DNA from 2 places in the Haemophilus sp. HMSC61B11 genome. Region 1 is predicted to be linked to the other one. Evidence: riboswitches for the same ligand, from Rfam matches in the RefSeq annotation. Region 1 holds a riboswitch; the other holds the start of a gene.
What was found. Region 1 has a riboswitch for thiamine pyrophosphate ahead of HMPREF3263_RS06625 (ABC transporter ATP-binding protein). Riboswitches for the same ligand answer to the same signal wherever they lie in the genome.
Positions count from the first base shown of each region.

Region 2: it holds a riboswitch for thiamine pyrophosphate, as region 1 does, so the genes downstream of both, thiB (thiamine ABC transporter substrate binding subunit) here and HMPREF3263_RS06625 (ABC transporter ATP-binding protein) in region 1, are expected to answer to the same signal.

Region 1 is NZ_KV837988.1:6,932-11,030, forward strand. Features, by position in the region: gene HMPREF3263_RS06615 (ABC transporter substrate-binding protein) at 1-528, opposite strand, end outside; gene HMPREF3263_RS06620 (ABC transporter permease) at 554-1,291, opposite strand; gene HMPREF3263_RS06625 (ABC transporter ATP-binding protein) at 1,291-2,013, opposite strand; TPP riboswitch at 2,088-2,179, opposite strand; gene HMPREF3263_RS06630 (23S rRNA (adenine(2030)-N(6))-methyltransferase RlmJ) at 2,599-3,444, shown strand; gene psiE (phosphate-starvation-inducible protein PsiE) at 3,480-3,896, opposite strand; gene rpoD (RNA polymerase sigma factor RpoD) at 4,029-4,099, opposite strand, start outside.
Region 2 is NZ_KV837971.1:395,841-399,939, forward strand. Features, by position in the region: gene thiP (thiamine/thiamine pyrophosphate ABC transporter permease ThiP) at 1-525, opposite strand, end outside; gene thiB (thiamine ABC transporter substrate binding subunit) at 531-1,529, opposite strand; TPP riboswitch at 1,565-1,657, opposite strand; gene grxD (Grx4 family monothiol glutaredoxin) at 1,802-2,128, opposite strand; gene HMPREF3263_RS06075 (TPM domain-containing protein) at 2,204-3,004, opposite strand; gene HMPREF3263_RS06080 (TPM domain-containing protein) at 2,997-3,446, opposite strand; gene HMPREF3263_RS06085 (LemA family protein) at 3,456-4,037, opposite strand.

The DNA of each region.
Region 1 (4,099 bases):
CGCATCGACTTGCCCGGTTAAAAGAGAAGGGGAAAGCGACCAATTCACATTCACCAATTTTACGTCTTGGTTGCTGAGTCCGATGGCGTGGAACATGGTATCGAGTAATACATCCTCAAAGCCACTGACTGAATAGCCTACTTTTTTCCCTTTCAGATCGGCAAGCGTTTTGATCTTACTATTTTTGAGCACTACTACGCTATTTAATGGGCTGGAAATCAGGGAGCCGACACGCACTAAAGGTAATCCTTCTGCAACTTGTTGATAAAGTTGAGGTTGATAATTAATGGCTAAATCCACTTTTCCTGCTGCAACTAATTTAGGCGGTAATGATGGATCTGCTGGTTCGATAATTTCGACGTCTAAGTTATTTTTTTCAAAAAAGCCTTTTTGTTGCGCCACGATGATCGCTGCGTGATCAGGGTTCACATACCAATCAAGCATTAAGCTAATTTTCTCTCTTGCTAAACTGGTAAAACTGGCGGTGAGTCCAATTAAAAGACTGAAATAACATATGATTTTCTTCATTTTTGTCTCCTTGTGTCATGAAGAATTAAACGTGCCAAATAAAACGGCGTAGTAGCCAATCAATGCTGAAATATAAAGAAAGTGAAATTGCCACTAATATCAGTAACGCAGCAAACATTAAATCCACCTGCATACGAGCGTTTGCGTGAATCATCAAATAGCCAAGCCCTTCTGATGAACCTACCCATTCTCCAATTACAGCACCAATTGGTGCGACAGAAACAGCAATGCGAAAGCCAGATGCAAATGCAGGCAATGCGGCAGGTAAGCGTACTTTGAGTAATAAACGTAAAGGGGAAGGTTTGAACGTTTTGGCGAGATCGAGCCAAGCTTGAGGTGTATTGCGTAAGCCATCGTAACAAGCTGCAGTTACAGGAAAATAGATAATGAGAATAGCCATAACAATTTTTGATGGCATACCATAACCTAGCCAAAGTACGAGTATCGGAGCGATAGCAAAAACAGGAATTGCTTGAGAAATCACTAAAACTGGTAACAGTAATGACGATGTTTTAGGTGAAAAAGAGAGTAACAGGGCTGATGATAATCCAAAAAGAAAACCCAGTAGCAGCCCTAAGCCAATTTCAATTAAGGTGATTAGTGTATGCTGCCAAAGTAGTTCTGAATGAGAAACTAATTGATACCATACGGATTGAGGAGAAGGAAATATGTAATGTGGAAAATTACCTAATACGTCAATAAGTTGCCAGAGACACAGCAATATAATTCCAATAAAGAGCGGTTTAAGAAGGCTAATTTTCATCATTTCCCCCCTAATAACTCATTTAATAATTTTTGTTGGAGCACCCACAAATTTTCTTGGTTAAGTTCTCGTGGTGCTTTACCTTCAGGTTTTATAACATCAGATAATGCGGGTTGATTAGGCTGCGGTGAGCGTAATACAAAAATACGCTGGCTTAAGCGTAATGCTTCTTGAGGATCATGTGTAACCAATAACACTGATTTATCTTTTAATAATTCATAGGTCAAGTTTTGTAATTGGTAACGACTAATCGCGTCAAGGGCAGAGAAAGGTTCATCAAGTAAAATTAAATCAGCATTTTGCATTAATACTCGAGCGAGAGCCACTCTTTGTTTCTGTCCTCCAGATAATTGAGTACAGCTTTTATGAAGATGTTCTGACATGCCTACTTGTTCAAGTAGTACTTTTACTTGATGAGTTGTGTTTGCAGATTTATTCCCAAATAGTACGTTTTCTAATTGGACGTTATCAACAATTGAAAGCCAGGGATAAAGGGTATCTTTTTGTGGTAGCCATGCTACTCGAATATTAGGATGAAAGATGATATTGCCTTGAACTTTCCCTTGTGCTCCAAGACCTGCAATTAATCTCAAAAGCGTTGATTTACCTACACCAGAGTAACCAAGTAAACTGACCCACTCATTAGGCAAAAGCGTTAAATCAAGGTGTTCAAATAGTACTTGCTCTCCCAAAGCAAGACTAAGATCCTGAATATGCACCATCGCATTAACCTAAGGATTAACGACTAAAGGTAACGATATAAAAGGAATGAAAATTGGTATGAAGAATAAGAAAGTATTTTGGCATATTAGTTTCCTACGTCAGTGCTAACTGTTTCAGGTTCACGGGTATCATCTCAGCCACCTTGTGGCACCCCGACTAAAATTTGAGAGGATTTTATATCGCAATTAAGAATAAAACAATAGGAAATGGCATTAACTTTAGTTTAGTTTTTTTGTTTAGTCCTCAAGAGTCAATTTAAACAATGAAAATAATAAGTTAAATTATATACTCACTTTTCAAGTGTTATATTCAAATTTCTAGAAATTACATCTTATCTTGTAAAGTAAGACAACAAAAGTATTTATAATAAAAAACTAGATTCTCTATAAGCATATAATATATTATTAACCTTTCAATTTGCTTTCCCATAAGTTGCCGGATTATAAAAATTTCTGTCATCATGAATATCCCCTTGAATTCAAAGCCCTTCAAAGGTTTTAGTGTTTCAAGTGATAATATTTTTTCTACAGAAAAGTTATACCATCAATCTTGAGCGTACTTTTCCTCATCATAAAGGAGAAACTATGTTAAGTTATCGCCACAGTTTTCATGCTGGCAACCACGCAGATGTGCTTAAACACATTGTATTAATGCTGATTCTAGAAAATCTTTCACTAAAAGAAAAAGGCTTCTACTATCTTGATACCCATTCAGGAGTCGGTCGTTATCGTTTAAGCTCAAATGAATCAGAAAAGACGGGCGAATATAAAGAAGGAATAGGCAGACTTTGGGAAAGAACAGATTTACCCGAAGAAATTACTCGCTATGTGGAAATTATTAAGAAGCTCAATTATGGCGGCAAAGAATTACGCTATTATGCTGGGTCGCCAATGATTGCCGCCCAATTATTGCGTTCACAAGATCGCGCTTTGCTCACCGAATTACATCCGAGCGATTTTCCATTATTGCGCAATAATTTCAAAGAATTTAAGAATATCACCACAAAATCAGAAAATGGTTTCCAACAACTCAAAGCCACGCTTCCACCAAAAGAGCGCCGTGGTTTAGTGCTTATTGATCCACCTTATGAATTAAAAGAAGATTATGATTTGGTGGTGAAAGCGATAGAAGAAGGTTATAAACGCTTTGCGACAGGCACTTATGCAATTTGGTATCCAGTAGTACTACGCCAACAAACAAAACGCATATTTAAAGGATTAGAAGCGACGGGAATTCGTAAAATATTGAAATTTGAATTGGCAGTTCGCCCTGATAGCGATCAACGTGGTATGACCGCAAGTGGAATGGTGGTGATTAACCCGCCTTGGCAATTAGAACAGCAAATGAAAGCTATTTTGCCTTATTTGACCCAAACTCTTGTCCCTGAAGGTACGGGAAGTTGGACAGTGGAATGGATTGTGCCGGAATAATCCATTCCAAAATCTCGGTCAAAACGACCGCGCTTTTAAATTTTAATTTTATTGGAATACAACACTAAACAAAGTGCAATAACCATAATTAAAATCGCGCCTGCGAATAAGATGGTATCAACGGAGCTCTCATGATTCACGATAATCAGGCGCAACATGGCGGTAATCCCCGCATAAATAAAATATCGCAAAGGAAAGTGATAGCCACTTTTAAAATATTGCACAATAAGACCAATAAAACCGAAATATAAGAAAAACATCACAGCTTGTTCAGCAACATCATAAGGCACTACACTCGATGTATTAAATACCATGATCGCTAACGTATATGTAATTTTAGCTAATGCAATAATCAATACTACAGCTAAAGCAATAAGTGAAAAACTTAATACCACTTTTAATACACCTGTAACCACGCGAGGTAGTTTTTCGAGTTCTTGAGATTCTTCCATAAAGTTCCTTTTTTGTTTTTAAATGAAGAAAGGCGCGTATTTTAAAGGAATGTGATTTTGCGGTAAATAACCAAATTTAATCAAATAAAAAAGGCAGAGATCTCTGCCTTTTCTTTTTATATAAATAAACAATTACTCATCCAAGAAACTTCTTAATGTCTCAGAACGGCTAGGATGACGTAATTTACGCAATGCTTTCGCTT
Region 2 (4,099 bases), on a different contig from region 1:
TGCCGCGAGTTGATGCTGTTCGGTCGGTACACTTTGCAAAGCCTGTAAACTCATTCGGGCAGCTAAGGGAATATTAAAAAATAAATGGGCAATGAGAATACCGCTTAAACCATAAATGGAGGGTTTCCATGAAATACCTAAGGTTTGCAGCAGTTGTGTTAGCCAACCGGCAGTGCCATAAATACCAATTAGACCGAAAATAGCCAGTAATGCCGGCAAAACAAATGTGAGAGAAAAAATGCGTAAAATGAGCGATTTGCCTTTGAAATCTAAATAGAAAAAAGCACGCGCAAATAACGTTCCAATTACGCTAGAAAGCAAGGCTGACAAGAATGCCTGCCCGACACTAAAGGCGATAACTTGATGTAAATAATCGTCTTTTAAGAAATCAGATAAGGCATAACCACTTCCTACTGAAAAAACCGCAGAAATGGAAAATCCATAAAGTAAAACGATGAAAAAAATGACCGCACTTCCGCCCAAATAATGGCGAGGACGAAAATGCGGATGTTGCAATAAGCGCATTAAGATTACTTAGACAAGGCTTTTTGCCATTGATTGATCCAGCCTTTCAGCTGCTCACTTGTTACCGTTGTGGTATCTAAAATACGCATTGATTTTGCGCGAGAATTAAGCGCATCAATATGACTTTCGATATTGGTCTCTACCACGGGTAACATCACATTATTTTTAGCAATATCCGCTTGAGCTTGCGGTGAAAGTAAGAATCCTAAAAATTCATCAGCACAGGCATTATTGCGGTTAGCGACTTTTGCCGCGACTTCAACTTGTAATACGCTCCCCTCTGCAAATTCCGTTGCCACATAATTGTCTTTTTGTTCAGAAAGAATATGGTAAATCGGTGAAGTATTTACGCTTAAAACCAGATCACCTTCGCCTTTTAAGAAGGCCCCATAAGACTCAGTCCAACCTTTGGTGACCGTGACCGTATGTTTAGAAAGGGTCTTCCAGGCATTTGCGACATCTGCTTCTGGATAAACTACATTCATCCAAAGTAATAAACCACGTCCAATACTGCTTGTACGCGGATCTTGATATAACACTTTAAGATCTTGACGCTCAACTAATTCTTTTAAGCTCTTTGGTGGATTAGTCAGTTTATTTTTATCATAAATAAACGCGTATTGTGCATAATCGAATGGTAAGAACGTGTGATTTTCCCATTTAATTGGTAAACGTAACTGGCTTAAATCCACTTTATTTGGCTCAAAAATATTGAGTTTTTGTGCATCCTCAATTTGATAACTATCTAAACCGAGCACTACATCCGCCTTAATTTTTTTACCTTCTAGACGAACACGGTTAAACAAGGTGCCATTATTATCAAAAGCCACATAATTCAGCTTACATTGCGGGAATTGTTGTTCAAAAGCTGCTTTAACTTTTGGTCCAGCGCTCCAATCAGCACTAAATGAATCATAAGTATAAACATCTAATGTTTGAGGAGCTGCTTGTGCGAAAGCGGAAGCGGTAAAAAGTGCGGTTAAAATGGGAAGCGTTTTGTTCATTATGCGTTCTCCTTATTTTTGCATAACGAAACAGCATAATGAGATGATTAGTTTCCTACGCCAGCATTATCTGTTTCAGGTTCACGGGTATTTCTCAGCCATTAATAGAGGCACCCCGACTAACGCGATGTAGTCTATCTTAAGGAAATTTAATCAACAAGTTATTTCATTTAAAAATGTTAATCTGATCACATTTTTATAACAGGTTTATCATTTTTTGAGCAAAAGAAAACCTGCTAAAAAGCAGGTTTATCTTGGTAATCTATCGTCAATTAAGCTTGATGTTTAGCCGCTACTTCGCTTAATAAGGTTTGAAGTTCGCCAGCTTGATACATTTCTAAAATAATATCACAACCACCAATTAACTCACCTTCTACCCATAATTGTGGGAAAGTTGGCCAGTTTGCATAAGCCGGTAATTCAGCACGAATATCTGGGTGTTGAAGAATATCAACATAGCCGAAAGGCACTTTGCAATTCATTAATGCTTCAGATGCACGTGCAGAGAAACCACAAGAAGGTAATTTTGGTGAACCTTTCATGTAAATTAAAATTGGGTTTTCAGCGATTTGTTTTTTGATTTTGTCTAACGTTTCCATAATGTTCCTTGTTCAAATAAATATGAATAGGGCGCTATTCTAGCATAAGATAGAACCTGAGTGAAAGACTTGGTCTTACCAACTTCCACCAGCTCCGCCGCCGCCAAAGCCACCGCCACCAAAGCCACCACCGGAAGAACCACCTCCACCGAAGCCTCCACCAAATCCGCCTCCGAAACCGGAACCGCCACCACGGCGACGAGAAATCGTACTTTGACGAATGATTTTATTCAGTTGGTCACGTTGATTCGGGCTAATATAGACTTCATCTTTGTGATATTGGAATTCACCAAATAATACAATAGCAATAAATGCCAATACCATTAAGAATGGGATGTACTTATCGAACGCATCTTCTTCAACTTGTGCCGCATCAAACTCGCCTTTACTTGCCGCAATAATTTGGTTTAAGCCATCATTAATACCTTGGGCATATTGACCTTGTTTAAATTGTGGCAAAATTGCCGAACGGATGACTTGCGATAAAAAAGCATCCGGCAGTACGCCTTCTAAACCTTGCCCTGTTGCGATAAAAACTTTGCGATCATTTTTCGCAATCAGCATCAACACGCCATTGTTCAGATTTTTACGCCCAATACCCCATTTATCACCTAAAGCAAAGGTATAATCAGCAATTTCATATTCACCGGTTGTCGGAACCAAAACAACAGCGATTTGTGAACTCGTTTCTTTACTATAAGCAATCAGTTTATTTTCTAAAATTTGCTTATGTTCTGATGAAAGTGTGTTGGTGTAATCGTTTATGTAATGGAAAGGATTTGGTGCAGGCGGAAATTCTGCCGCAACAACCATTTGAGCAAAAAAAACAAGGCTAAAAACAACCGCACTTTTCATAAAAGATAAAAGCTTAGCCATTAATAATTACCTCATTAGATAATTCATTCACATCATCAGGCTGAATAGGGAAATGGCGAGATAAAATATCACTGATACGATCAATCGCATCGACAATGCCTTGTGTATAAGCTTTTTGTTTAAACTGCTCAATCATTAAATCGCATTGTAACTGCCAATAAGCCACATCAACAAATTGATGAATTCCTTTATCACCTACGATTGCACAAAGATGATTTTTATATCCCACATAAATCAACACGGCATTTTGTGCCGCTGTTTTATGCATTTCCAGTTCATCAAAGACTTCTAAAGCTCGTTCCATTGCAGACAGTTGTGCTGAAGCCTTTGGTACTTTGCGTTCAATATAAACACGTAACTCAGCCGAACTTAAGCTTTCGAGGCGACTAATCGCCGCCTCGATTTGCTTTTTATCTACCGGAATTCTGGAAAAGAATGGCATAGATAAACCTTAGTTAAAGTTTACAGTCGGTGCGTTTTCAGCGCCTGCAGCTGATTTAAAGTAAGGTTTAGCTTTAAAACCAAAAATCATTGCCGCTAATTTAGTTGGGAATTGACGTACTTTTTCATTATAAATACGCGCTGCTTCATTAAATTTATTACGAGCGACATTGATACGGTTTTCAGTACCTTCAAGTTGCGCTTGTAAGTTCATAAAGCCTTCGTTCGCTTTTAATTGTGGATATTGTTCTACAGTAACGAGTAAACGAGATAATGCTGAACCTACTTGATTTTGGTTTTGTTGGAATTCGTTTAATTGTTCTTCCGTTAAATTAGACGGATCAATTTTAGTTTGTGTCGCTTTTGCGCGAGCTTCGATTACATTGGTTAATGTCTGTTGTTCAAAATTAGCTTGACCTTTTACAGTATTCACTAAGTTTGGAATTAAATCAGCACGACGTTGATAAGATGATTCAACATTTGCCCAAACAGAATCAATTTCAGTTTCTGCTTTTACTAAGCCATTGTAGCTAGACATTAAGCCAAAACCTGCAGCAACGGCAATAATAATCAAGATAATCCACTTTTTCATTCAAAAATTCCTTCAATTATAGGTTTAATTTATATAAGAAAAGACCTAAACCGAAGTTTAGG